DNA from 2 places in the Pseudoalteromonas sp. SG45-1 genome. Region 1 is predicted to be linked to the other one. Evidence: predicted binding sites of a transcription regulator. Region 1 holds the regulator's gene; the other holds the start of a gene.

Region 1 (15,270 bases):
CAATACCTGTTTGAGTTTAATTTTTGCTTAACTCTAAGCTGCGCTCAAATCTTATATCCACCACTGGGGTTTCTAATTATGTCAGATAAGTGCTACATCACAGCTCAACAGCTGCTTGAAGATTCGTTCCGCGTAGCGGCACAAGTATACCAAGATGGCTTTCGTCCTGATTTTATTATTGGTATTTGGCGAGGTGGTGCACCGATCGGTATTGCTGTTCAAGAATATTACGATTATAAAGGCATTGAGACTGACCACATTGCAGTACGTACATCGTCTTATTACGGTATTGGTAAACAATCTAAAGAAATTAAAGTCCACGGTTTGCATTACATTGTTGAGAACGCAAATGCAGGCGACTCATTATTAATTGTTGATGATGTATTTGACTCTGGTCGTAGTATTGTTGCATTAAAAGAAAAGCTTTCAGAGCTTATGCGCTTAAACTTGCCACGTGATATTCGTATTGCATGTCCGTACTACAAGCCAAAAAACTCAAAAGTAGACACTGTTCCAGATTATTATATTCATGAGTCTGAAGAGTGGTTAGTGTTCCCGCATGAACTATCGGGTTTAACACCGGATGAAATTATTGCAGGTAAATCTGATCTTGTGAAAATTCATGACATTTTGCTAGAGAAGTAATCAGTAATTTGTATAAATAAAAAAAGGCCGTTAAGGCCTTTTTTTATGGGTAAATTTTAAATAACTTAAAGTTGAGCAAAGCTATCTACGTATTCACTTAGCTTTGGTATATCGACTGCTTGTAAGCCATCGTTACTTCTAAGTACCAAGCCTTTTTCGACAAGTTCTGTAACAACACGTCTGTAAGCTCGCTCAGTGGTAGCAAAGCGTTCGGCTTCAGCATTTACAGTTGGATAGGCTCTAAGTAGCGTAGGGTTGTTGTTCTCGGCCCTTAGTAAGCAATCTTTGGCTATGTTGTAGCTCAATGGTAGTAGTAGCTTATCTAAATTGATTTTTTGGTTTTCCTGAAATTTAGCCGCAATAGTTTGTGCGGTGTATAAACTCAGTTCTGGTTTTTCAAGCAGCAGAGCACGCCAATGTCTTAATTCAATAAGATTATAAGTTACATCGCTAAAGCACGTTACCGTATAAATACACGGATTATTATTTAGCGCTTCTATTTCACCAATAAGGGTGTTGTTACAATCCAATTGTCCTAACAGCAGGCGTCGTCCATTACCTACGTCGTAACTAAACGACACAGTGCCACTGCGTACAAGCACAAGCTTGCTTAAAGGCTGATCTTGATGGATCAGAACTTCTTTTTTTGATTGTTGATAGCTACTACCGGCAAAGGTTAAAAGCTGATCAACAAGGTAACTAGAAAAATGGTATTGAAACATCAATGTGCTCTTCGGACATTTGTCCTATTTATTACATCTTAATGACGTTAGCATTAAGACACTAAGAATTTACGCTAACTTGCTACTAATATTATTAGCTTTGCTAATAGTATTATTTTACCTTCATTTCCCGTGTAATGATTTAAGAATTTGCTGGTATTTTCCGGCAAACTTTTTCAGGTTTTTAAGCAAGTTAGCTTTTTTATTTTGTTGTAACTTTGCAATACTTATAAGTGCCATAAGTTAGCAGTACATGTAATGCTAACCTAAAGGCTAGGAGAGAACAATTGAGTTGGGAATATTTAGGCTATATTGCATCAGCTTTATTGGTTGCATCGTTAACAATGACAGATGTAGTAAAACTGCGTTGGTACAACATGTTTGGTTGTATTGTATTTACTGCATACGGTTTTGCCATTGGCGCAGTACCTGTTATTTTTACCAACGGCTTATTGTCGCTTGTAAATTTATACCACATTATAAAAATATATCGCCAACCTAAAGTTGAAGACGCTAAAAGCTAAAATAAGTTATCTGCACAAATAAGTTAATGATTTCAATTAAAATCAAAATTTCAGTTTTTGTGCATTCCGGCTTGAAGTGAATACAGATAATCTCATATCACTCTACATAACTTTCCTTTGAACCTTGCTGTAAGCTCTTACTTAAAAGATGATTACATTAGGTTTTAATACGCCGAACGTTAGCTAAATTCTGTTCGCGGATAACAAATATATAAATAAGCGCTTCTAAAAATTCCATTAAAAAATCCGATAGCAGTAAACTGCTATCGGATTTTTTATCTGTTATACCAACCTGCTTATATGTGGGTCTATTTAATGCTTCAAAGCGCTTAAATATTTATGTAGGTTGTGGTATTTACGCTTTTTCTAAATCTTCAACGTCACCTAAGCCAGCAGTTAGTTCTTCAAGTAATTGCTTTATTTCCTCAGAAGCTAAAATAAAGTCAGCATCAAGTTTTAAAGCCATATCTTCTTTAGGAATATCTGCGTTCTCTTCTTTTAGAGTTTCAGAGTAGCTTAAACGCTTGATAGAGCCATCGTTTTGCAGCATAAACTTGAGGCGTTCTTGCCAATCAAGTGCCAGTTTAGTTACGCGTTTACCACTTTCTAAGTGCGATTTAACCTCATCACATGCCAGATCATGGCCTTTTAGTTTTACTTGTGCACCGCTGTCGTCAGCTTCTTCAAGCTCAGCGTCAGAGCCAATAGCAAAGCCTTCTGGTGTACTAAAGTTAGTTAACCAATCAGTTAAGAATACATCTAGGTCGTAGTTAGCAAACGCAGGTACAACTGGGAGCGTTCCTAACGATTTACGAAGTAGTGCCAGTAGCTCTTCAGCTTTATTAAAGCTGCCACTATTTACAACCACCCAGCCATTTTCTTGGTCAATAAAGGCAAATTGTAAGCTCGACTTTTTAAATGCCTGGGGTAGAAGAGTATGAAGAATGTTTTCTTTTAATTCGTCTTTTTCTTTCTTTTTAACAGGGCGGTTTTCTTCGGCTTCTATCTGATCAATTTTCTCAGCAACTAGTTCGTTGATAACAGAAGCTGGGAGTACTTTTTCTTCACGTTTTGCGCAAACTAAAATACTTTTTTGAGAAAAATGCGATAGTGTTTCGCCATGCTTTCCAAACGCTTTCGTCCAACCAAATGTTGCAAGCTCTTGACCAGTACATGGGCGAAATAAATCTTGCTCTAATGCTTTATCAAAATCTTCTTGGGTGTATGAAACGTCTTGCTTAAAGCGGTAACAAATAAGGTTACTAAACCACATAGGGGAATTGATCCATTTGAAAAATTTGTCCAATCATAGCAATAAAAACAGCATCTCGAAATGACTGATTTGTTACTAGGGCGTGTTGAACTTTATGGATTGAAATTTGTTCAATCCAAGGAAGATTAAATCGCGGCGCTAGGTTTGTAACCTAGTGGGCTCGGTAACTGCTCCTGCGTTATTCTACTGGCTTACATCCATGTAAGAATAAGTAAAAACCGAGCAAAGCTTCCGCGTCCTGCTCACGCCCCTTACCTACATCCATGTAGGCAACAAAGAGTTAATCGTCCCTAGATCGAGCTCAAAGGGCAGCGCATGTTTGGTATTTATGCTGCGTTATCGCCTACTTATGGGGAATAACCACACTACATAGGCTCTGCCTTGCCTAAAAACAAAACATATTGCTGCAAATTCAACCACCAAAGAACAACACGCCCTAATAATTTAATGCATATACTTTTTTATTCATATTTATCAAAAATAGGCATTGGCTTAGCCATGTTCTTTGGAAATTGAATATAGTAACGCAGACCTTTACCAGGTTCACTCGTTGCATCAATAGATCCACTAAGAGTTTGTTTAACTAAATTAAACATTATATGGGTACCTAATCCGCTTCCGCCCTCATCGCGTTTAGTCGTAAAGAATGGGTCAAACAATTTTTTCAATTGCTCACTGGTAACTCCGTTACCGTCATCTTTGTAATCAATCGTTAAGTTAGTGTCATCTGCGCTTATTTTGATATCCATCACACCGTTGCTTTTACCTTCAAAGCCATGAATGAGTGAATTCATAATTAAGTTAGTAAAAATTTGGCTGATGGCGCCTGCAGGTAAATTTAAAACTAAGTCATCAGGGCATTCTAATTTTATTGTATGGGATGTCTTTTTTAGTTTTGGATGCAGTGAGCGTATTACTTCGTTAGTGTAATCTTTAAAGTTAATAGTTCTTACTGCTTCACTGGCCTGATCGACCGCTATTTGCTTAAAGCTAGCAATAAGCTCTGAGGCTCTATCTAAGTTAGTGGTTAACAAACTTGTACTTTGTTTTGCTTCGTTAATAAATTCTTCTAGTGCTTTTGGTGAAAGTGTTTTTTCACTATAAGCACTTTCGAGTTTATTTAAGCGTTCTTGCAAAAACGATATTGCCGTTACACCTATCCCAATAGGGGTGTTAATATCATGCGTAATACCCGCCACAAGTCCGCCTAGTGCTGCCATCTTCTCTGTGCCTAATAAACGTTCCTGTGCAAGGCTTAATTCTTCTATATAACGCTGAGATTCAGTTTGCTTTGAAATTAGCTCTTGCTCTGTGCTGCGTCGTAAATCTATTTCTTCAGTGAGCACAATTTTTTGCTTTTCAAGTTCGTATTTTTGCTGTTGTAATTCCATCATTGCTTGGCTTAAGTTTGATGTTTTACGGGCTACGTCTTGCTCAAGTTGTATGTTGTGATGATCGAGCTTTTCGTTACTAATAATAAGTTCTTTTTGGGTGTGCTCAAGCTCTTTTCTGTACTGAACCACTTTATCTATTAGTTTGTTAAACGACTGCTCCATTACTTTTAGTTCGTTATGCTCCTCTGTTTCTATTTCGATGTGTTGTCCTTCTAGCTCATCTAATTCTAGGTTTTCTAGTTGCTCAGTAAGCTCAGCTAAGGGATCTGTAAGAAGCTTTCTAAATGCCATTAAAAATAAAATGATTAAAAAGGTAGTTTTAATCATCGCATTACCAATCAAAAAGTAGATTGATACCATAATTCGGCTTAAAACAACTTCTCGGCTAGAGAACAAGGTAACGTCGCCCACTTGGGTAGCACGGCCAGAAAATTCAAAAATAAGTGGAAAGGTGTAACCAAACAGACCGGATTTCGCGTCTTCTAAAATAGCTTCTTCTTGTACTAACTGTTGGTTATATAGCTTATGTATGTCGAGCGAGCGCCCTAACTGTGAAATAATTTCGCCGCTGTCATCTCGAACAATAATCCCTTCAATCATGGGAATGGCGAGTAAACCTTCTGCTGTTGTAATTGTTTGCTTGGTATTAAGCTCCCAAATTGCACGTGTTAAGCTACGACTAAAGGTTTTTTGTAATGTACTTAATTCATCACGTATATAGTCTTTAGTATTGAGATATTCAGCAAGCACCTGTCCGCAAGTCACTACGAAGGTAAGCAAAAAATAAACGGATAAAACGCTTGTTAGCAGCTTCTTAGAAAGGCTTTTTTGTAACATGAGTGACTTGTTCATCCTTTGTTATTTTTGTAACGTTACTATTGTAATTTAAAAGTTAGTCAATAAACCTCTAAAAATAAATAAAAAAGTTAAAATTTAATAAGATAAATCTAATTAAGTAGGTATGTAGTATTAATGTAATTAAACTCAGCTATGAATTAGTAAATTTGTTAGACGTTAAGTTTTGTAAGTTTGATTAGAATTTAGTTTCGTTAATCATATTTAAATGAGTTAATTCTATATTTATCATTGCATTGAATTATTAATGCGCTAAGTATTTAGATGCGTGTTAAAGTGTCCTGAGTGCAAAGAAAGATGGTCTTTTAATAACTTTGATGGTTGTGTAGTAGTAAACATGATGAAATTTTCGATATTAGTCTGTGATGATTCTGCTGTTGCTCGTAAACAAGTCGTGCGGTGTTTAAATGAGTGTATAGACGCAGATATACAACAAGCTATAAATGGAGCAAACGCCCTCGATCTTTTAAGAGCACAAAACTTTGATTTACTGTGCCTAGACCTCACCATGCCAGAGGTTGATGGTATACAAGTACTTGAAACTATAAAAACAGAAAAAATAGAGTGCTTTGTGTTGGTTATTTCTGCTGATATACAGGAGAAAATGAAGCAACGAGTCGCCCAACTTGGCGCAATTGATTTTATTGATAAACCTATTAATAAATCAAGCTTGAATGAAATATTGCATAAATTTGGCATTCATTAGGTTTTTTCATGTTAAAAAAGGCTGTTTTATCTTTTAATTTAGGGTTGACAGCATAGCCTTTGTTAAGGCAGTCTTAACATATGAAAACAATTAATCGCGTACTGACCATTATTATTACAACCATCATTCTTACTGGATAGTGGCATAGGTCGGTGCAACAAATTTAAAGGCCTGTGTTCACTTAGAACACAGGCCTTTTTTCGTTTTATGGGATGAGGAACATAAACAATGCGAGTTTTAAAATTTGGTGGGTCTTCACTTGCCGATTATGCATGCTTACAACAGGTAGCTCAGTTAGTTAAAGCACAGTTAAAAGATGAAATGTTATTGGTGCTTTCTGCTCCAGGTGGAATGACCGATTCGCTAGTTGCACTTGCAAGTGCTGCAGAGCAAGGCTTAGATTTTTCGCAGCAATGGCAAGCATTAGCGAGTCGTTGTGAGGGCTTAAAAGCTGACGTTGAAAAAAGTGGCGTAGTCGTTACAAGCTGGCCAGACCTAAGGGAACTTAAAAATAAATTAGATGGCGTGTCGCTTATACAGTGTTGCCCTGATCAAGTTCGCGCATTTGTAATTAGCTTTGGAGAGCGCGTTAGCGTTTCTTTAATGCAGGCTTTATTGAGCTCACAAGATGCAAGGTACTTAGAAGCAACAAGCTGTATTGCTTCAACTGGTGGCTACATTGATGCAGAAGCTGATTTAGTGGCAAGTAAAGCTCGCTTTCAAGCTGTGCTTAAAGAAAACCCTGCAACTATTTATATTATGCCTGGTTTTACGGCGAGTAATGATAAAGGTGAGCTTACGACGCTTGGCCGTAATGGCTCAGATTACTCAGCAGCTATTGCTGCGGCATGTTTAGAAGCTGAGATTTGCCAAATTTGGACTGACGTTGATGGCGTATATAGCGCTGATCCTCGTTATATTAAAAAAGCCACTAAAGTAGATTTTTTATCTTATAAAGAGGCGATGGAGCTTTCTTACTTTGGTGCAAAAGTACTTCATCCAAAAACAATTTTACCGTGTGCTAAAGCAGGCGTGCCATGTGAAATTAAAAATACGCATAACCCAGACGCACAAGGCTCATTAATTGGTAACGATTATTCATCTGATGAGCCCGTAAAAGCGCTTTCTAGCTTACAAGACCTTGCAATGTTAACTGTTTCAGGCCCAGGCATGAAAGGTAAAGTAGGCATGGCATCTAAGGTATTTAACGCGCTTGCTCACGATAACGTATCAATTGTATTGATCACGCAATCATCATGTGAATTTAGTATTAGTTTTTGTGTGCACGAAACAGACCTAGCACTTGCACTCGATGCGCTACAAACTGCATTTGAGCTTGAATTACAAGCAGGGCTTATTGAGCCTGTACAAGTACAACGTAATTTAGCCATTGTTACTTTAGTGGGCGACAACATGCGCGCACACCGAGGCTTAGCGGCTAAGTTTTTTGCATCGCTTGCACAAGCGCAAGTAAATATTGTGGCAATTGCACAGGATTCTACAGAAAGTGCTATTTCTGCGGTAATTGATGGTGAGTTATGTAATGACGCTGTAAAAATATGCCATGAAAACTTTTTCACGCATGTGCCGTCAATTGATGTGTTTTTACTAGGTTGTGGCTTAGTAGGGCAAGAGCTTATTAATCAGCTTGAACGTCAGCAAGCTTGGCTTGAAAAGCGTAATATTAAACTTAACTTGTATGGTGTTGCTAACTCTCGTCAATTACACCTTGATAACGAAGGCATCGCTTTTAGTGATTGGCAGCAAAAATTGGCCTCATCTGAGCAAGCATTTGATTTAAAATTAGTAGAGCAATTTGTTAAGCAAAACCACTTAGTGAATCCGGTATTAGTAGATTGTACATCTTCAGATGCACTTGCTGCGCAGTATGTAGACTTTTTAAATGCAGGTTTTCATGTGGTTGCAGCTAATAAAAAAGCGACAACAAGCTCATACACGTATTACCAAGATTTAATAGCTGCTACGCAAAAGAATAATCGTAAATTTTTATACGAAACTAACGTTGGTGCAGGTTTACCAGTAATCGATAACTTGCAGTCATTATTTGGTGCCGGTGATGAGTTACTAGAGTTTAGCGGTATTTTATCAGGCTCACTTTCGTATATGTTTGGTGCACTTCAAGATGGTTTATCACTTTCTGAGGCAACTATTAAAGCTAAAGAAAGCGGTTTTACTGAGCCAGATCCTCGTGATGATTTATCGGGTACCGATGTAGCACGTAAGTTACTGATCATTGCTCGCGAAGCCGGTATGAAGTTGGAGCTAAGCGATATTGAAGTTGAGTCAGTATTACCACAAGGTTTTGCACAAGGTGATAGCGTTGATGAGTTTATGGCAAAACTACCAAGCCTAGATGCTGATTTTAATGACCGCATTCAAAGTGCTGCGAGCGAAGGAAAGGTACTTCGTTATGTAGGTACAATTAAAGAAGGTCACTGTAAAGTAGGTATTGAGGCTGTTGATGAAAAACATGCGCTTAATGTAATTCGCGATGGCGAAAACGCGCTTGCTATTTTAAGCCAATACTACCAGCCACGTCCGTTTGTAATTCGTGGTTATGGTGCCGGCTCTGAAGTAACAGCAGCGGGTGTATTTGCTGATATTTTAAAAACACTATCGCGCTAGGAGCTCGTTATGATTGAAGTATATGCTCCGGCGTCTATTGGTAATTTTGCAGTGGGTTTTGATGCACTTGGCGCAGCGCTTGCGCCAATTGATGGTAGTTTATTAGGCGATGTAGCCGTTGTAAGTGCAGCACCAAGTGACGAATTTATTTGCACTGGCGACTACGCTCACAAGTTACCAAGTGATGCGAATGAAAACTTAGCGTACCAGTGTTTAGTACATTTTAGAGCGCATGTTGCGCCTGATATGCCAAGCGTAAAGCTCGAGCTTAAAAAGAATTTACCAATTGGATCTGGACTTGGTTCTAGTGCATGCTCGGTCGTGGCTACCTTTGCTGCCCTTGATAAGTTTGCACAAACTAACTTAAGTCAGGTTGAGCTTATTGAGCTTATGGCTGACTTTGAAGCTGTAGTGAGCGGTGGTCGTCATTACGACAACATCACGCCATGCTATTTAGGTGGTTTGCAATTAACAGGTGATTTAATCCCTGATAAATCGATTGCACTGCCTGTTGATGAAAATTGGTACTACGTTGCTGCGTTCCCTGGTTTTTCACTCAACACTGCAAAAGCGCGCTCGGTTTTACCAAAAGAGTTGAGCATGCATGCAAGTGTTGAGTTTGCACAGCGTTTATCGGCATTTAGTAGCTTACTGTTGACTAATCGTTTTGACGATGCACTGAGCATAATGAAAGATGAAATAGCAGAACCTTACCGCGCACCGCTTATTAAAGGTTTTAGTGAAGCCAAAGCAAGCTTACCAGCGTTGGGCGCTGAAATAGTGAGTATTTCGGGCGCAGGACCTACCTTGTTTAGTGTATGTAAAACACTTGAAGCTGCACAGCAATGCGCGCAGTGGTTAGAGGCAAATTACATTAACGAGCAAGGCTTTTGCCACATTTGTAAATTAGATAACGACGGCACGCGTCAATTAACAGTTTTATAGGATAGGTAGTCATGCAATTACATAATTTAAAAGATAGCTCACAAAAAGTGTCGTTCGTTGAAGCCGTAAAAACAGGTTTGGGTCGTAATCAAGGTGTGTTTTTCCCTGAATCCCTTGCCCCACTGTCCGATGTTGATGCTTTGCTTGATATGGACTTTGTTACACGCAGTGGCAAAATATTATCTCACCTAATTGGTGATGAGCTGCCTAGCGACACTGTGGCACAAATGGTTAAAAATGCATTTAACTTTCCAGTTAAGCTGGTGGAAGTTGAAGAGAATACATACTGCTTAGAGTTGTTTCATGGTCCTACGCTTGCGTTTAAAGACTTTGGTGGTCGCTTTATGGCTGAGTGTTTAGCGCAATTTAATAAAGATGAAAAAGTAACTATTTTAACCGCAACATCGGGCGATACTGGTGCAGCCGTTGCACATGCTTTTTATAACAAGCCGAATATCGATGTTGTCATCTTATATCCTAAAGGCAAAATTTCACTTGCTCAGCAAAAGCTATTTACTACGTTAGGTAACAATATTCATTGTTACGCAGTTGATGGCAGTTTTGATGATTGCCAAGAGTTGGTTAAAAATGCCTTTTTAGATGAAGAAGTTAAATCAACACTTGGGCTTAATTCTGCTAATTCAATTAATATTAGCCGTTTAGTTGCTCAGGTTTGTTATTACTTTGAGGCCATTGCACAACTACCAAAAGAAAAACGCGCAACAGCGCATATATCAGTGCCAAGTGGCAACTTTGGTAATGTATGTGCTGCAATGATTGGTGCGGTTATTGGCTTACCTGTAGGTAAATTAAGTGCAACAACCAACCAAAATGATACTGTGCCGCGCTTTATGCTTGATAAAACCTGGACGCCAAACGCAACACTTGAGTCGCTTTCAAATGCAATGGATGTAAGTAAGCCAAACAACTGGCCGCGTGTGCAAACAATGTTAGATAATAACTGGTTTAGCTACGATAACTTTTATTCAACTAGCGTAAACGAGGAAGACACGCAATCGGTGATGAAAAAAATTCAACAAACGGGTTATGTTGCAGAGCCTCACACTGCTATTGCGTACCAAGGTCTTGTTGAAAATCGAGCGCCTGGTGCAGCGGGTATCTTTTTAGCCACAGCTCACCCTGCTAAGTTTAAAGAAAGCGTAGAGGGTATTTTAAATATTGAATTAGGTATGCCAAAACCACTTAGCGACGCACTAGCAAAACCATGCCTAGCAAGCGATATAAAGGCCGATTACGACGCATTACGTACAGAAATACTTGCTAAACTTGGCTAAGTTAATTAATTCAAAAAGGCGGTTAAGCCGCCTTTTTTTATAACTTTAGGCTTTTAAATCTAGTGAGTTGCATTTACTAATTAAATGTAGGAAATAGCATTCATTTAAAATCGTTATGGTTTTATAAGAAAATATCATCTTAAAAAGTCTGTGAAATAGTTTCAATCCCTGTTTAAATATCCTCAACTTAAGAGCGTAGGCAAAGAGTCGTTTAAAGCGTACAATAAAGCCTCTAAAAAACACCATACACGTTGCCCTAGGAGACCCCAATGTTAGAACGTAGCATGAATATTTCGGATTTTGATCCAGAGTTATTTGACGCGATAAACAAAGAAACTGCTCGCCAAGAAGAGCACATTGAACTAATCGCTTCAGAAAACTACTGTAGCCCACGCGTACTAGAAGCGCAGGGTTCACAGCTTACAAATAAATACGCAGAAGGTTACCCTGGCAAACGTTATTATGGCGGTTGTGAGCATGTTGATGTTGTTGAGCAATTAGCAATTGACCGTGCTAACGAGTTATTTGGTTCTGACTACGCAAACGTACAACCACATGCTGGTTCGCAAGCTAATGCTGCTGTTTTTCTAGCGCTATTAGAAGCAGGCGACACTGTACTTGGTATGAGCTTAGCTCATGGTGGTCACTTAACTCACGGATCACACGTAAGCTTCTCTGGTAAGCTTTACAATGCAATTCAATACGGACTAGATGAAACAACGGGCGAAATTGATTACGCACAGGTTGAAGCACTAGCACTTGAGCATAAACCAAAAATGATTATTGGTGGTTTCTCAGCGTACTCAGGTATTGTTGATTGGGCTAAATTCCGTGAAATTGCTGACAAAGTAGGTGCTTACCTGTTTGTTGATATGGCTCACGTTGCAGGTTTAATTGCGGCAGGCGTTTACCCAAGCCCAGTTCCTCATGCACATGTTGTAACTACAACTACGCATAAAACACTTGCTGGTCCTCGTGGTGGTTTAATTATCTCTGCATGTGGCGACGAAGCAATCTATAAAAAGCTTAACAGCGCAGTTTTCCCTGGTGGCCAAGGTGGTCCTTTATGTCATGTTATTGCAGCAAAAGCAGTGGCATTTAAAGAAGCGCTTCAACCAGAATTTAAAGTATACCAAACACAAGTTGTTAAAAACGCAAAAGCAATGGTTGCTGTAATGCAAGAGCGCGGCTACAAAATTGTATCTGACAAAACTGAAAACCACTTATTCCTACTCGATTTAATCGATAAAGATATTACTGGTAAAGATGCAGATGCAGCCCTTGGTAACGCTAACATCACAGTTAACAAAAACTCAGTGCCAAACGATCCACGTTCTCCGTTTGTAACATCTGGTTTGCGTATTGGTTCTCCTGCAATCACTCGTCGTGGTTTCAAAGAAGAAGAATCAAAAGAGCTTGCTGGCTGGATTTGTGACGTACTAGATAACATCACTGATGAATCTGTACAGGCGCAAGTTAAAGAAAAAGTTAAAGCAATTTGTGCAAAATTACCTGTATACGCTTAATTGCATAAGCAGCAGTAATTTAGATCACATAGGCTAGGGGCCTGTTTATCTTTCGAGGTTTAATTTGCAGTAGTATGTTTGGTTTTTAGGCAAGGCAGAGTCTATGTAGTGTGGTTACTCCACACAAATAGGCGATAACGCAGCATAAATGCCAAACATGCACTGCCCTCGGGTTCGTCCTAGGGGCGATTTACTCTTTGTTGCCTACATGGATGTAGGTAAGGGGCGTGAGCAGGACGCGGAAGCTTTGCTCGATTTATACTTAGCCCACTAGGTTACAAACCTCGCGCCGCGATTAAATCGCCCCTAGATAGAACAAATTTAATCCTGAAAGGTCAACAGACCCTATTTTTTTGCTAAGATTAAAGGCCGCTAAATAGCGGCCTTTTTTGTTTTAAAACGGAAGTACCGAGCTATGCATTGTCCATTTTGTACCGCAAAAGATACTAAAGTTATTGACTCACGCCTTGTTGGTGGAGGCCATCAAGTTCGCAGGCGCCGTGAGTGCAACGACTGCCATGAGCGCTTTACTACATTTGAAGGCGCTGAACTGGTTATGCCTCGTGTTATTAAACAAGACGGCAGCCGCGAACCATTTAACGAAGATAAATTATTAAATGGCTTAAATCGCGCACTCGAAAAACGTCCAGTGAGCACAGAGCAAGTAGACGAAGTAGTGAATATAATAAAATCGCAGTTGCGTGCTACAGGTGAGCGAGAAATTTCAAGCCATTTGGTTGGTGAATGCATTATGGAAGCCCTCAAGAAGCTCGATAAAGTAGCGTACGTAAGATTTGCCTCTGTATATCGCTCGTTTGAAGACATACGTGAATTTGGCGAAGAAATTGCCCGCTTAGGGGAGTAATACCAATTTTATTAAAAATATGATCATTCTATCGCATTAAATAGCGCACTCACTGCGTTAAAAATTATTCATATAGAACAACTATATGTCATAATTTTAGCCTTGTTATTGCGCTATTTTCTTAGCGCTATAATGGACCACTAATTTAACGCAATTGGTATAATAAATGCTTAACCAAACTACTTTTACTGAACATGATGAAATGTATATGGCACGCGCCATAGAGCTTGCCAAAAAAGGTCGGTTTACTACCACACCTAACCCTAATGTTGGCTGTGTTTTAGTTAAAAATAATCAAATAATTGGTGAGGGTTTTCATCAATTAGCAGGTCAAGGCCATGCAGAAGTAAATGCACTGGCTGTCGCTGGAAAAAATGCACAAGGTGCAACGGCTTATGTAACGCTTGAACCGTGTAGTCATTATGGCCGTACGCCACCGTGCGCCGAAGGCTTAAAAGCTGCCGGTGTGGTAAAAGTAATTGCTGCTATGGTTGATACAAATCCACAAGTTGCTGGCAAAGGCCTTAAAATACTGAGCGACGCGGGTATTGACGTTGCTTACGGGTTACTCGAATCACAAGCTCGCGCACTTAACGTTGGCTTTTTTAAGCGTATGGAACAAGGCTTACCTTATGTGATTTGCAAAATGGCAGCGAGTATTGATGGTAAAACGGCGCTTAAAAATGGGCAAAGTAAGTGGATCACAAGTCCTGCTGCTCGACAAGACGTACAATTATACCGAGCGAAAAGCTGCGCTATTTTAACCGGTGCCGATACAGTGCTAGTAGACGATGCTAAACTTAATGTGCGACTAAGTGAGCTGCCTTGCACACTGCCTACTGATTTGCCGCTTCGCCAGCCCGTGCGTGTTATAATTGACTCTCAAAACCGTTTAACACCTGACCTTGCTTTATTTGAAATCCAAAGTGATGTAATAATATTTACGACTAAGGTTGATAAATCATTGCAATGGCCGCATTTTGTAAAGCATATTGAAGTTAGTGAAAGTAACGGTAAAGTTGATTTACAAGCCGTTTTAGAAAAACTTGGGCAACTGCAGTTTAATAATGTTTGGCTTGAAGCTGGCGCAACACTTGCTGGTAAAATGACAGAGCTTAATTTAGTTGACGAGTTTGTTTTTTATTTAGCGCCTAAACTAATGGGCCATGATGCAAAAAGTTTAGTTAATTTTCCTGAATTGACGAGTATGCAGAACACCGTTGATTTAACATTTAATGAATGTGCGCGCATTGGTGACGATTTACGTATCACCGCGTCAAAACTCATTAAAATCACTTAATAAAAAGAGTAGTGCTATGTTTACTGGGATAATAGAAGCCACAGGCAAAATTGCTTTATTACAAAAAAAACAAGGCGACTTAGCCATTCGTATCCAAAGTACTGATCTTGATATGAGAGACGTAAAGTTAGGTGACAGCATTGCAACTAATGGTGTTTGCTTAACTGTAGTTGATAAACATATTGATGGTTTTAGTGCGGATTTATCTAATGAGACGATTAGTTTGACCGGTTTTGCTCACTATGCTTTAGGACAAACGGTGAATCTTGAAAAAGCCATGCAACCTGTTTCTCGTTTAGGCGGTCATTTAGTGTCTGGCCATGTTGATGGTATCGCAACAATTACAAGTATTACAGCAAACGCCAGAGCAACAGAATATTGGCTTACAACTGACGAAAATTTAATGAAATACATTCCTTACAAAGGTTCGGTATGTATTGATGGTATAAGCCTGACAGTAAACGCTGTAGAGGGTAATAAATTCAAATTAACAATTGTCCCACACACGAGTGAGCAAACCACAATTGCTCATTTTAAAGTAGGTACCCAAGTTAATTTAGAAGTCGATCAAATT
Region 2 (15,270 bases), on a different contig from region 1:
TATACGCTATTGTTGGTGCTGAAAAGCTTTTAAAAATGGTGCCTGAAGATACACACGACCATAAAAAGTTTATAAAACCTGCACAGCTTATTACATGGGCAGAGCAAGCGGGTTTAAAAGTTCGTGCAAGTACAGGCCTTTCTTATAATCCACTATCAAAGCAATATACGCTCAATAGTGACGTTAGCGTAAATTACATACTGTACTTTGAGAAGTTAGCTTAATGGCTAACTCTCAAGCCCCCCTCCCCCTTATTGAGTACGATGCATTTTTATTTGATTTAGACGGCACTCTACTCGACACCGCTGATGATTTAGGTGCGGCTTTAAATGCAGTTCTTATTAATAATAAAATAGAGCCTGTTAGTAGTGACATATACCGTCCTGCGGCATCTAACGGCGCAGGCGCATTATTAGAGGCTGGTTTTAAAGAGTTATGGGACACACAACCTCAAAGCGAGCTTATTAAGCAATTAGTTGACGAATACGCTGCAAACATAGTAAATCACACGCATTGCTTCAGCGGTGTTGAATCGTTGCTTATTGCCCTTGATCAGAAAAAGATCAAATGGGGGATCATGACTAATAAACCAGGGTTTTTAACTGATCCTTTAGTGGCAGCAATTCCCGCATTGAAAAATGCTAGTGTAGTAATAAGTGGCGACACCTTAGCTGAAGCTAAGCCATCCCCTTTACCGCTGCTACACTGTGCACAGCTTATGGGAGTGCAACCAAAACGCTGTTTGTACATTGGTGATGCACAGCGAGACATACAAGCAGGCAAAGCCGCAGGTATGCGCACAGCAACGGCACTTTGGGGTTACATACCAAGTATTGATGAAGCCAACAGCTGGAATGCTGATTTTAACTGGCAAAGCCCAATTGATGGTTTTAACCATATATAGTGCCATGTTAATTAATAAACACTATATATTGTGATTGTGTTAGTTTTTACGCAAAGCTTGCTGATAAAAAAAGCAGTCAAAATTTATTTTTAAAATGCGTAAATTTAGCAGATCATTAGTTGATTTTTGCATATTTCAACTTAAATGATTGTTCGAAGGTGAGTGTCTACTAACACAAATACGTTATCCCGAAGTTATCCACAAATAGGGGCAATTATGTCCCTTGCAAAACAACTCAGACCACACTATCTTGTGATCTCTAAATTGAACAACACCAGATATTGTGGCCAAATGTTATTCAATTAAATTCGCAAATATGGCGAAACTTATAATAAATGAGTATATACCTTGCCCCGGCGAGGTATAAAGCATTGGTCAAAATACATAATTCCCAAGGAATACAGGCAAATGAACCAACAGTTATCTGTAAGCAAACGTGACGGGCGTAAAGAGCCTCTTGATCTGGATAAGATCCATCGCGTTATTGAGTGGGCCGCCGAAGGTTTAAATAACGTTTCGGTTTCGCAAGTTGAATTAAAGTCGCACATTCAGTTTTACGACGGTATTCGTACTAAAGACATTCACGAAACCATCATTAAAGCAGCAGCGGATCAGATTTCAAAAGAATCGCCTGATTACCAATACTTAGCTGCACGTTTAGCTGTATTCCATTTACGTAAAAAAGCGTACGGTCAATTTGAGCCACCACGTTTATTTGACCACGTAACAAAAATGGTTGGCGATAAACGCTATGATGCTCATTTACTAGTAGATTACACAGAGCAAGAGTTAGATGAGCTTGATGCATACCTTGATCATTCTCGCGATCTTAACTTTAGCTACGCTGCTGTAAAGCAACTTGAAGGTAAGTATCTCGTTCAAAACCGTGTATCGGGTGAAATATACGAAAGTGCACAGTTTTTATATATTTTAGTTGCAGCAAGCTTATTTTCAGATTACCCACGTGAAACACGTACTGATTACATTAAACGTTTTTACGACGCGGTATCATTATTTAAAATATCTCTACCAACGCCAATTATGTCGGGTGTACGTACGCCTACTCGCCAGTTTAGCTCATGTGTATTGATTGAATGTGGCGACAGCCTTGATTCAATCAATGCAACGTCGTCAGCTATTGTTAAATACGTTTCACAACGTGCGGGAATTGGTATTAACGCAGGTAGAATACGTGCGCTAGGTAGCCATATTCGTAACGGCGAAGCGTATCACACAGGTTGTATCCCTTTTTATAAGCACTTTCAAACAGCGGTTAAAAGTTGTTCACAAGGTGGTGTACGTGGCGGCGCAGCAACATTATTCTACCCGCTTTGGCATTTAGAAGTAGAGAACCTACTTGTACTTAAAAATAACCGTGGTGTAGACGACAACCGCGTTCGCCACCTAGATTACGGCGTACAGTTTAATAAACTAATGTACTCTCGTTTAATTAAAGACGACTACATTACGTTATTTAGCCCATCAGATGTGCCTGGCCTTTATGATGCATTTTTTGAAGACCAAGCTGAGTTTGACGCACTTTACGTTAAATACGAACAAGACGAGTCTATTCGTAAAAAACGCATTAAAGCCATTGAGCTTTTCTCAATGTTTGCGCAAGAGCGTGCAAGTACTGGTCGTATTTATTTACAAAATGTGGATCACTGTAATACACACAGCCCATTTATTTCTAAAGTTGCGCCAATTCGCCAATCTAACTTATGTTTAGAAATTGCATTGCCAACTAAGCCACTTAATAACGTAAATGACGAAGAAGGCGAAATCGCCCTTTGTACACTTTCTGCGTTTAACCTAGGTGCAATAGAGTCACTTGATGAGCTTGAAGAGCTAGCTGAACTTGCAGTACGCGCACTTGATAACTTACTTGATTTCCAAGACTACCCTGTACCGGCTGCTAAAAATGCAACTATGGGTCGTCGTACACTAGGAATAGGCGTAATTAACTACGCATACTACCTAGCTAAAAACGGTAAGCGTTATTCTGATGGCAGCGCTAATGCATTAACGCATAAAACCTTTGAAGCTATTCAATATTACTTGATGAAAGCATCAAACGAGCTTGCTAAAGAACGTGGCGCATGTCCTAAGTTTAACGAGACAACGTATTCACAAGGTATTATGCCAACAGATACGTACAAACGTGATTTAGATAAAATTTGTGATGAGCCACTTCATCTTGATTGGGATACACTACGTGCAAGTATTAAAGAGCACGGTATGCGTAACTCAACACTAAGTGCATTAATGCCATCAGAAACATCGTCGCAAATCTCTAACGCAACTAACGGTATTGAGCCACCACGTGGACATATTAGCGTTAAAGCAAGTAAAGACGGTATTTTAAAACAAGTTGTTCCTGAGTATGAGCGTTTAAAAGATCAGTACGAGCTACTATGGGACATTCCATCAAACGATGGTTATTTACAGCTTGTTGGCATAATGCAAAAATTTGTTGACCAAACAATTTCTGCAAATACAAATTATGATCCAAACAAGTTCGAAGGCGGTAAAGTACCTATGCAAGTCTTATTAAAAGACTTACTAAGCGCGTACAAACTAGGTGTTAAAACCTTGTATTACCACAATACTCGCGATGGCGCCTCAGATTCACAAGAAGATGCTCCAGAAGTGGAAGATGACGATTGTGAAGGCGGCGCGTGTAAAATATAACTGCTGATTTTTATTTTAAGCGGGCATTTAGCCCGCTTTTTCTGATAGTTTTTTGAGTGATAAACATGTCTTATACTACTTTTAGCCGAAACCATAATAACCAAATGCAAGAGCCAATGTTTTTTGGCCAAACTGTAAACGTATCTCGTTACGACCAACAAAAATACCCAATTTTTGAAAAGTTAATTGAAAAGCAACTGTCTTTCTTTTGGCGTCCTGAGGAAGTAGATGTAAGTAAAGACCGTTTAGACTTTCAAGCATTACCAGATCACGAAAAGCATATATTTTTAAGCAACTTAAAATACCAAACACTGCTTGATAGTGTACAAGGTCGTTCGCCAAACGTGGCTCTACTTCCAATTGTATCGCTACCAGAGCTTGAAACATGGATAGAAACATGGGCGTTCAGTGAAACAATTCACAGCCGTTCATACACGCATATTATCCGTAACGTAACACAAGCACCTGAGCTTATTTTTGATGACATTGTTAGCAACGATAAAATTAGCGAACGTGCTGATGCCGTAACTAAATACTACGATGACTTAATTAACTCTGTATCGCTTTACAACTTATACGGTGAAGGCAAACACGAGATTAACGGTAAAACAGTTATCATTAATTTATTTGAGCTTAAAAAGAAACTTTACCTGGCTATGATGTCGGTAAATATTCTTGAAGCGATTCGCTTTTACGTAAGTTTTGCATGTTCGTTTGCATTTGCTGAGCGCGAGCTAATGGAAGGTAACGCTAAAATCATCAAGCTAATTGCACGCGATGAAGCACTTCACCTTTCTGGTACTCAGCATATTTTAAACATTATGCAAGACGGTAAGGACGATCCAGAAATGGCGATTGTTGCTGCCCAGTGCCGCGACGAAGCGATTAAAATGTTTGTTGATGCTGCAGAGCAAGAAAAAGAGTGGGCTGAGTATTTATTTAAAGATGGTTCAATGATTGGCTTAAATAAGCATATTTTATGTCAGTACGTTGAATACATTACCAATGCACGTATGACTGCGATTGGCTTGCCAGCACAGTTTGAAAATAACAGTAACCCTATCCCGTGGATAAACTCGTGGTTAGTGTCTGATAACGTGCAAGTAGCACCACAAGAAGCAGAAATAAGCTCATACCTTGTTGGTCAAATAGACTCTCAAGTTGATGCATCAGAATTTGGTGATTTTGATTTATAATGAGTGACAAGTCTACTGCAAGCATAACGCTTGCAGAAAACAGCCAGTGTATAGAATTTATCGCTGGCTGCCCTTCTCTTCTACACTGCTTAGAATCCATGAAAATAGACGTCGCATTCCAATGCCGTGAAGGCTATTGCGGCGCTTGTAGAGCAACTTTAGTATCAGGCAGTGTTGAGTATAACGAAGAGCCACTTGCGTTTGTACGTGAAGGCGAAATACTGTTGTGCTGCTGTAAACCCAATGGCAATGTAAGTATTGATCTGAAATAAAAATCAATACTTACATCCATCGTTTATTAAACTTATCAATAGTGTGGAACGAACCGGTAATGTCCGGTAATTTTATAATCAAAAAGCATATCGCTTTTTTGCGGACCACGCCCTATATTATGCACAATAAGTGGGTTACCCGTATCTTGAGATAACTCATTAATCACCATACCTATATGAGGTAAATTACCTGGTAACATCCACGTTACTATATCGCCGGTTTTATAATCACTCACTTTGTTGGATTTACTCAATACGTTTGCATGGCGCTCAAAGTAAGCTTGTAAATTTGGAACACGTCGGTGATCTATATTTTTATCAGGCTTAGTTAAGCCCCAAATACGTTTAGATGGATACAGCGCAAAGTTTTTTTGCATGTCTTCATGCACGAGTTTCTGTAAATCGATTCCCAACTTTCTGTAACTTCTAATTATTACATCGGTGCACACACCTATATTTTTAGGTACATCCCCACCAGGGTAGCCAATAGAGCGATAAGCGCCGTCGTAAGTCACATCATGAGTTGTACGCTCAAGCAGAGCTGAAACAATATCTTCTTCAAACGATGCTGCATTACTATTAATACACGCTAAAGTAAGTAAACACCCAATAATTCTGTACATATAAACTCCTTTCAACCTAAAATTGAGTTACAGCGTTTGGGCTACGTGCCTAAGCACGTCTATTTTATTGCCTTTACTTGCAAATTGCGTATCCAGCGCATATGCCATTTTTTCAAGCGGAGCGTCGTTATATCCTACATGTTGGATTTCGCTAATGTAACGCATCATAAACGCGTCAGGACCAAGTTTAAGCCACTGCGCTACATGCACAAGCTCATGAAAATGAACCCTCAAATCTTTTGCAACCTCAGGAAGTAGGTAATAGGTATTTTTATACGTTATACCCGCCGCGTCCATATCGACAAAATCACCTAGACCCATTTCTCGCAGACCCGCAAAGTCAGGTTTTGGTATTTTATCAACAACAACGTAAAAGGCATTTTTTAAAAATTCGACAGGATAAAACCCTGCAAACTCACTAGCAAATTTCTCACAGCTAATTCTTTGGGTTTTATATTTAATATTTGTTGCATCAATCCATTGTTCTATTTGTTCGAGCACGTCCTTTCTCCAAAATACTAGCTTAACGCTGTACACATTCTGTAAGCTAACAAATTAATAATAACAAAAGTAAATTAACGAATCTCTTTTTTAAATTACAAAAAGCTGCTAAAAAACCACTTACCCTCTAATCAACTATATATTTGGTAATGTGCTTTAAAAACACAGGTATTGTTACTGTGTCCTTATTAGTAATAACTTGTAATTATTAACTGAATGCAATTGTGTAAATAACGGGTCTGGTAAATTAATAAAACGTCATTACCAAAAATAACGAGTTTACTTATGCACCCAGATATACAAAAAATTCTTAAAGTAAAACCTGCTCACATCGTCTCATTTATTGTGTTTTTATTAGTTTCAATATCTACGTTTACCGCTCAAGTATATGCCGCTGATGCTGTATGGCCTTCAAAAACCACTTACAAATATGCAAATGTAAATGGTAAAAAGATATTTTACCGAGAAGCTGGCGCGCAGCATAAGCAAACCATTGTACTTTTACATGGGTATCCGTCGTCTTCACACAGCTACCGAGAATTCATCCCACTCTTATCAGGTCGTTATCATGTGATTGCACCTGATTATTTAGGCTCTGGTTATAGCGCACGCCCAAACCCAAAAACTCAAAAATATACTTTTTAATTTCTAGCTCAATACGTTGAAGGATTACTAACAACACTTAAAGTAAAGCACTACAGCCTTTATATACAGGACTTTGGAGCTCCTGTGGGCTTTAGAATGTTGTTAAATAACCCAAATAAACTTGATGCACTTATTGTACAAAATGGTAATGCGTATTTAGAGGGGCTAACCCTACCGAGGCAAGCTTTTTTTAAAGCCGCGAATGAGGACAAATCACAAGCGCAGAGTGATAAAATTTATTCGTTCACGTCTAATAAAGCCATTATTAATAAGCAATATTTACGAGACGTACAAAGTAACCCAGAAGTAATGAGCCCTAATAGCTGGACGCACGATCTTCACTTTTTACAAACTAAATCCGATAGAGTAATTCAAGTACAATTGCTACAAGATTACTACAATAACCTTCTCGACTACCCTAAATGGCAAGCTTATTTACGCAAGTACCAACCAGCAACATTAATTGTATGGGTAAAAACGACCCTGCGTTTATAGCCGCAGGCGCTAAAGCATATTTAAAAGATGTACCGAACGCTGAAATACATTTACTCGATTCAGGACACTTTAGTGTTGAAGAAAAACCAGTTGAGATTGCAAAGTACATTGTGAACTTTATGGATAAGCTATAAATAGCGGAAATAAAAAACGCTGAGGGTATAAACCATCAGCGTTTCATTAAATTGTACTAACTTAAGCTAAATCCAAAGAAATAGTATTTAATATGGGTAACTGTCAGATCAAGTCTGAGCTAGTAAATTTTAAGTATTTAACCTTCTTCTTCAATAAGTGACTCTAGTAGATCGTGTATTTCAGCTTTAAGCTCTTTATCTTCAATTTTATTAGCACTAACCTTAGCATTTTGAAGATTTTTAATAGCCTCGTCTTTTTGACCAAGTTCTAGCTGCAGTGTAGCCATTGAAAAAGAAACTGATGACATGTGATCTTTGTTATTAATCGCAACAGACTTTTCTAATGCTTTTTCATAAGTCGTGATTGCCTCTTCTAGCTCTTCGGTAAAATCAGCCAAAGTTTCCCATTGTACTGGGTGATCTTTTGAGGTATTTTCGTTTTCAATACAAATCGCTTTTAATTGAGCAAATAAAGATTCAAATTTTTCTCGGTTATTTTTGTTAGCCGCCGCCATTAAATCTTCTGCTAGGTCATGTACCGCTTTATATATTTTTGTATTCATCATCACTGGTTATCCTTTAGTGCAACTAAACTAATTTACTGACTCAATTTAGCTAAAATGTATCATTACAGTCATTATAAAATGTATTTAAACAACTGATTTATTTAATTTGGTGTATAGCGTAATAATACATTAATAATGAACATCGCGTAGGCGTTAAACACACTGTAATTAAACTTTATCGCAATTACTCTTAGTAACCTCACACACTGAATAAACTTGCAACCCAATCCAACGTAAAGATGGTCGTAAACACTTTAAGTGCAATGACAACTATAAATAATAAGATGATTGCCGCTTTGGCTTTACTACTTTTGAGGTTGTTCCAATATAATAACTTTGCATTAAATTCTGTTTTTAACTTAGTAACAGCTTCTTTCATAATTACATCCTACTTAGGGATCCCGCTCAGCAACATTTAATAACTACAAAGCTGCCCAAGCAGGTTTCATAATATTTTTCGCCACCTTAGAGTAAAGCATTAAATAAAGCCTGTACTATATAAAATGTAACAAGGGGTTTTAACTTAAGTTATTGTATCTAACTTTTTTACACACCCAAAAAGCAAACACTGGGGCAATTCAGTAGAGCGTTAATAATAAATTTGGTGCTACACTAATACCTAACTTAAATGTGTTAACAGCCAACTAAATTAGCAAATTATGAAAGAGTGCAACCAGTGTGGTAAATGCTGTATTAAATATGGTGGCGGCGACTTAAGCGCAACGAAAGAAGAAATAGGTTTATGGGAGCTCTTTAACCCCGAAATTTATGAGTACGTTAAAAACAACGAAATTTGGTTTGACCCAAAAACAGGCTTAAGACTTCAAGTGTGCCCATTTTTAGAAATTGCGCCTAAAAAGGAGCCTCTCGCTAAAAATATGTATACCTGCAGTATTTACCTTGACCGTCCAGAAGACTGCCGTCACTACCCTAGCCTTATTTCAGAGATGATCCGCGACGAATGCGAAATGATTGAATCTATAGATATAACAAACCAGACAAGAGCGCAGCATAAACTAGATTTGATAAAGATAGATAGCCGCTCTTAAATACCCAGATAAACCTGCAGCGCTATGAGTCTCGCACTTAAATAAATAAGTATTTCTATTAACATACCTATTATTATAATTTTTATAAAATTGGTTTAATCGTCATTTTTAGATCATTCATCGCAAAACACAAAGTTATACTATAACATTGTTGATTCACTGATTTTGCGGTGTTATATTATATCACAACATGATAACCGCGAACCAATATATCCATGACAAAGTTAACATTAATCTCCTCTGCTATTTTTTCTGTTTTATGTTCTCAATCAGCTTTGGCTGCCACTGTTACTGGTAAAGTAATGGATGATAAAAATCAACCAATCAAAAATGCCTCAATTCATGTGCATGGCAAAAACCAAAGCGTTAAAAGTAATGATTTAGGCGAATTTGCTATAGAAATCGATGCAAATAGCCAATTACATATTAGTAAAGACAACTACGTAGACTCTCGTATTGCTGTAAGCGAATCTTCAAATAATCTGTCTGTGTCACTTAAACCAACATCAGTTGAGACAGTGGTTGTTTATGCCTCTGCACTTCATAAAAATAGCCTCGAGATGATATCGCCAGTAAGCGTGCTCTCAGGTGATGAATTAAGAAATAAATCTAAACCAACTCTTGGTGAAACGCTAAAAGGTTTACCAGGCGTAAATGCAAGTTACTTTGGCCCTGTATCATCAAGCCCAATTATTCGTGGTTTAGATGGCCCTCGCGTTAAAATCACACAAAACGGATTAGATGCCAGCGATGCATCACGTATTGGCCCAGACCATGCGACATCAAGCGATAGCCTAGCAGCAGAACAAATTGAAGTATTACGTGGTCCAAGCACCCTACTTTATGGCTCTGGTGCAATTGGTGGCGTTGTAAACGTGGTTGATAACCGTATTCCTACTAGCAATATCGACGAGCTTACAGGTGCAGCTGAATACAGCCACGATACTGTATCTAACGCAAATACAGTTGCTGCAAAACTTGAAACCGGTAATGAGGGTTTTAACTTTCATTTTGATGGTACAAAACGCAGCGGCGATGATTACCAAACACCAAACTTTACTATCACCGATGATGATGGCGATGTCGAAAAAGAAGATTCAGTAGAGAACACCTTTATTGATAGCGAAACGCTTAACTTTGGTACTAGCTATGTTGGAGAGCACCTAACGGTTGGTTTTTCTTACGGTAGCATTGATACCGATTACGGGATTCCGGGACATGAACATCACCACGAGCATGATCACGAAGGCGAAACTGAAGAAGAACATGAAGAGCATGAAGATGAAGAGGCTGAAGAAGCCGTTTATGCACATTTAGAGCAAGACCGTTGGCAGGGTTTAATAAGCTATGCACTGCATAACAATTGGATTGAAACCATTAACCTACGTGTTGGCTACACAGATTACTCGCACAGCGAAATTGAAGATGGCGAAATTGGTACTACTTTTAAAAATAAAACGACTGAAGCACGTTTAAATGTAGAGCATAAGTTTGCTGATTGGCACGGAATGATGGGCTATCACTACAGCGATTCTGACTACGATGCAATTGGTGAAGAAGCCTTTACACCCGCAAGTGTAACTACAACTAACGCATTATATTTACTAGAAGAGCGTGAATTTGGCGACATTACAATTGAACTTGGCGCACGTGTTGAAGATTACAAAATTGAAAGCCAAATCACGGCACACGAGCATAGCCACGATGAAGTAGAAATAGATCACAGCGACGAAGAAACCATTGGGTATAATGAAAGTTTTACCAATTTAAGTGCCTCTGCTGGTGCCATTTGGCAATACAAGCCGGGTCATAGTATCGCTACGAGTATTTCTCATTCAGAACGAGCACCACTTTCGGCAGAGCTTTTATCTAACGGTTTACACATTGCAACTGGCACTTACGAGCTAGGCCTTGGTTACAATATTGAAGATAATGAAGCGCATTTTGAGCCAGAAAATATCAAGCAGGAAACTTCAACAAACTTAGATTTAAGCTTTAGACGCTTTAGCGGTGATTTTGGTTACACCGTTAACTTTTTCTATAACGATATCAAAAACTTTTATTTTCAAGAAAATACGGGGTTAGTTTACGATGAAGAAGATGGTTTAGAATCAGCTATTGGTGCACATGACGATGCTGTTGCGGTTTATCAATTTACAAGTAAAGACGCAGAGCTTTATGGAATTGAGTTTGACGCGCATTACCAAGTAACACCAAGCGCTATGGTTAAAGTATTTGGTGACTCAACTCGTGCAAAACTAAAAGACGACGAAGGTAATTTACCACGTATCCCTGCCAATAAATTAGGCTCTGAGTTACAGTACGATTTAGGTGACTTACAACTAACATTAACGGGTACTCATTACTTTGATCAAAACGATGTAACTGCCTTTGAAACTCAAACTGATGGCTATACGTTATTTGATGCACAAGCTAATTACCAATTAGGTTTAGGCAGTGTCGATGCACAGCTGTATATAAACGTTGATAACATTACTGATGAGTTAGGTTTTGTACATAGCTCATTTATTAAAGATAAAGCCCCACTACCAGGCAGAAACTTCCGCTTTGGTGTTCGTGGCTATTTTTAATAATTAAAAGTAGTTTTAGTTTATAAACCGCATTTTATTAATGCGGTTTTTTTATTTTTAGAATATATAATATCGATCGGCAATAATACTTGATCAATTCAAGGGATTAAACTTTGCGCTAACTGCGTAAAAAATTATGATATACGACTGCATGGATGCAAAAGGTAGAGCAATGCAGGAGCAATTAGTGATAACAATTAGTTAAAAAAGTTTTTGCCTTGTTATCAACCCTATTTTCTTAGCGCAAAATAGATCACTTAATTAATCGAATTGGTATAAAACACTTAGATTACAGACACAAAAAAGCCGTATTCAGATTGAATACGGCTTTTTAAACTCTTAATTTTAAAATTTATTTAAATTAAGAAATGATTTCGTGTAGTTCAACGTCAAATACAAGCGTTGAGAAAGGTGCGATTGCAGCACCTGCGCCACGTTCACCATAAGCAAGCTCATGAGGAACGTAGATACGCCATTTAGTACCTACAGGCATCATTTGTAATGCTTCAGTCCAGCCTTTGATCACGCCACCAACTGGAAATTCAGCTGGTTGACCGCGCTCGTATGAGCTATCAAACACAGTACCGTTAATTAGTGTACCGTGGTAATCAACGCGTACTGTAGACTCAGCTGTTGGCTTTTCGCCTTCGCCAGTCGCTAGTACTTCGTATTGAAGACCAGACTCAGTTACTGTGATTTCAGGACGTTTTGCGTTTTCTTCTAAGAATGCAATACCTTCGGCAGAAAGTACTTTAGATTCTTCTTCACGACGAGCTTGGATCTCTTCGTTAATCTTTTCGAATGCAGCTTGAATCTCAGGGATCTCAACTTGAAATGCGCTACCAGCGTACGCATCTTTCATGCCTTCAAATACTGAATTTAGGTTTAAGCCTTCAAAAGGATTAGACTTAAGTTGCTCACCCATTTGTAAGCCAATACCGTAACTTGCTTTTTCAGCATCTGTAGTAAAATTATCTGACATAATGTGTTTTTCACGTTTTGTTAGTTAAAAGACACGTATATGCTATCACAAAATAAACCCCGTTTGGGGCTAGTTTTTGCTGAGTTTTAGCTTAATTAGGCCAACAATATAACTACAAAGCGGTAAAGTGAATAAAATTCCAACAAGTAAAGGAATAGCTAATAATCCAGATTCACCAGACAATAAAAATGGCACTGCAACTAAGCCTACTAAACCAATAAAAGCAGAGCCAATTACTGGCCAATGTTTATCATATTTAGTAATAAGATGGGCAGCCAAAATATTAAAACCAAGACCATAAGCAAAAGCGGTAATTAATGGATATTCTGGCTGTGCGTCGACCGCCATTTTTGCCAACAAGCTAATAGCACTTTGATAGCAGTAACCAAATACCACCCATAATAAAAGATGTTTTATTAATAGCTGTGAGGTTGATAGGTTCGTTGCTTTAGTCATTAATTAAACTCCACAAAGCAAAAAACCGCCTATAAGGCGGTTTTTTTAAATAATGGTGGAGAGATAGGGATTTGAACCCTAGATGGGCTATAAACCCATGCCGGTTTTCAAGACCGGTGCATTCGACCACTCTGCCATCTCTCCGTACGGCGCGAATAATATGGTTAAACGTGTTACTTGTAAAGAGCTAAATATAAATTAATCGTAAATAATAATTAAACGATTAAAAACAAGTCACATTGCTCTTTTGTTAAGCTAATTACTTCAACACGCTTATTAATTCAATACTCAATAATATTGTTTAGGCCTGCGAGCAATCCAAGAACAAATTAAACAAGCCAATAAACTCAATGCCGCGAATGTTACACTTTGAAAAATTAAGTCAAATCGATTTAAATCATCACTTGGCACTATTACAAACATAAAAGCGGGGAGTACACTTAGCGCTAAAACATAACAACACACTTTAAATGCCCGTCCAAAGTCAAAACGTTTAGACTGTTGCATCCACAAAGTTAACAGTATTAGCATACCTATTGCAGAGCCTGCTATAAAATGCGCTGCATTTGTACTCATTGCAACATACAAGGTTACAAAAGCACCAACAATTCCCCAAATTGACCACGCAAGCCAGTTTTCTTTTTCCTGTAAAAATAAATTTCCCATTGTTTTCGTCTTCTTTATCGTTATTTTTATTAAGACTTTCCATAATGTATCAAAAAACAACCGATTAAAAAACAAACTGAAGAAGAATTATTAACTTTTGTGCTTCCAAGCGCTTCTCACAGCCAAACCACTAACTCTTTTATATTACTCTTAGTAACCTTAATGAATTATGACTATGCAAATTGCATAAAGTTCATACTATTTCACAAATTACTAAAATAATGTTCTGGTTTATGGCGAGGTGACTTTTTACACTCGACTTGAGGAGTACCTATGTATAAGTACCCTACAATTTCATCTTGCTCATGTAAGTTAAGCGCTTTTTTGACTGCTCTACTTTGTGCAAAGTAACCTGTGCGCCAAACACCACCTAAACCTTGAGCAAATGCAGCTTGTTGCATTGCTAATACACTGCAGCCTGCACTTTGTACCTGCTCGATACGAGGAACTTTTGGGTGTTCTTGATATTTAGCAATTGCTATTACAATCATAGGCGCACGAAGGGGAAGCTCTTTAGCACGGTTAATTACTTTTTCTGTCTGTTGCTCTGCCACTGCACTTTGATGGTAAATTTCACCCAGTTTATTGCGTGCATCACCTTGAGCAATGATGAACTGCCACGGTGCTATACAGCCATGATCAGGAACACGTAATGCTGCTTGCTTAATTATGTCGAGCTGCTCAGGCGTAGGGCCCGGCTCTGTTAGTTTAGAGTCTGATTGGCGAGTAAGTAAAAGCTCGATAGCGTTCATAACGATTCCTCAAAATTCAAAACGATAGAGTAACATTTAAAACCTTAAATAATAAATACCGAGAAATTAAAATGCAAAACGGCCGCAAAGGGTCAACTATGCAGCCGTTAATAAAATACATTTAATGCGCTATTTTTTTATAACGTTTCGCTTTAACCAGTAATCAAAACTAACAAAACGCCCACCGCCCATAAAAAATAAACTTAAGAGCATAGCAAAATAAATTGCCGAAAATTCTATGCCATTATTTAAAATAGATGGTTTACCTTTTTCGTATAGGTAATCAGGTAAGCCGTGCTCTTCAACTAAGTCTCGAATTTTTCCTATCCTGTCTTGTACTTCTAATGAGTTTTCGAGGCTTTCTTTTGCACCTGGGATAGATAACCAATCAAGTACTTGCGCAGCACTTGTTTCTGGATTAGTCGGCGCTATTGCAAACCACCCGTTATGCCAATGTACTGAAGTAGCCGCTACAACCATTGTGAACATAAGCGGGATACTGACTAAGCGAGTTAAAAGGCCAAATAATAACAACCAACCACCTAAAAATTCACTCCATCCAGCTAAGAAGGCTAGTAAATCAGGAAACGGTAAGCCTAAACCCCATTCACTATTACCAAACCATTGAACGACATCAGGCGATGCTAAAAAGTTATTTAGAAAGCCTTCTGTTTCAGTACTTATAGCAAGTTTGTTATAACCTGCGATGATCATAACGGGAGCTAAAATTAAGCGAAATAGTAAAGC

The links. Region 1 encodes NrdR, which represses ribonucleotide reductase genes. Its sites were predicted from a motif close to AAACACNANATNTNGTGTTT; they were not measured.
Region 2: the regulator NrdR is predicted to act here: its motif matches at 1,174-1,193, upstream of nrdA (class 1a ribonucleoside-diphosphate reductase subunit alpha).

What each region holds. Positions count from the first base shown of each region.
Region 1 covers NZ_JACJEP010000013.1:20,086-35,355, reverse strand. The annotation lists gene H5117_RS12240 (phosphoribosyltransferase) at 79-645, shown strand; gene H5117_RS12235 (Crp/Fnr family transcriptional regulator) at 711-1,367, opposite strand; gene H5117_RS12230 (YgjV family protein) at 1,655-1,891, shown strand; gene rdgC (recombination-associated protein RdgC) at 2,247-3,164, opposite strand; gene H5117_RS12220 (sensor histidine kinase) at 3,626-5,395, opposite strand; gene H5117_RS12215 (response regulator) at 5,751-6,119, shown strand; gene thrA (bifunctional aspartate kinase/homoserine dehydrogenase I) at 6,348-8,765, shown strand; gene thrB (homoserine kinase) at 8,775-9,710, shown strand; gene thrC (threonine synthase) at 9,722-11,005, shown strand; gene glyA (serine hydroxymethyltransferase) at 11,275-12,531, shown strand; gene nrdR (transcriptional regulator NrdR) at 12,947-13,396, shown strand; gene ribD (bifunctional diaminohydroxyphosphoribosylaminopyrimidine deaminase/5-amino-6-(5-phosphoribosylamino)uracil reductase RibD) at 13,563-14,696, shown strand; gene H5117_RS12180 (riboflavin synthase) at 14,713-15,270, shown strand, end outside.
Region 2 covers NZ_JACJEP010000002.1:123,267-138,536, reverse strand. The annotation lists gene ubiG (bifunctional 2-polyprenyl-6-hydroxyphenol methylase/3-demethylubiquinol 3-O-methyltransferase UbiG) at 1-224, shown strand, start outside; gene H5117_RS02940 (HAD family hydrolase) at 224-904, shown strand; gene nrdA (class 1a ribonucleoside-diphosphate reductase subunit alpha) at 1,313-3,595, shown strand; gene nrdB (class Ia ribonucleoside-diphosphate reductase subunit beta) at 3,661-4,791, shown strand; gene yfaE (class I ribonucleotide reductase maintenance protein YfaE) at 4,791-5,063, shown strand; gene H5117_RS02920 (DUF1287 domain-containing protein) at 5,099-5,686, opposite strand; gene H5117_RS20620 (hypothetical protein) at 5,714-6,187, opposite strand; gene H5117_RS20615 (alpha/beta fold hydrolase) at 6,473-6,832, shown strand; gene H5117_RS20610 (hypothetical protein) at 6,929-7,327, shown strand; gene H5117_RS20605 (alpha/beta fold hydrolase) at 7,300-7,461, shown strand; gene H5117_RS02905 (hypothetical protein) at 7,599-8,027, opposite strand; gene H5117_RS02900 (hypothetical protein) at 8,227-8,406, opposite strand; gene H5117_RS02895 (YkgJ family cysteine cluster protein) at 8,687-9,076, shown strand; gene H5117_RS02890 (TonB-dependent receptor domain-containing protein) at 9,292-11,667, shown strand; gene H5117_RS02885 (FKBP-type peptidyl-prolyl cis-trans isomerase) at 12,029-12,649, opposite strand; gene H5117_RS02880 (hypothetical protein) at 12,719-13,105, opposite strand; tRNA gene H5117_RS02875 (tRNA-Ser) at 13,159-13,249, opposite strand; gene H5117_RS02870 (hypothetical protein) at 13,394-13,771, opposite strand; gene H5117_RS02865 (NAD(P)H nitroreductase) at 13,975-14,523, opposite strand; gene H5117_RS02860 (DoxX family protein) at 14,653-15,270, opposite strand, start outside.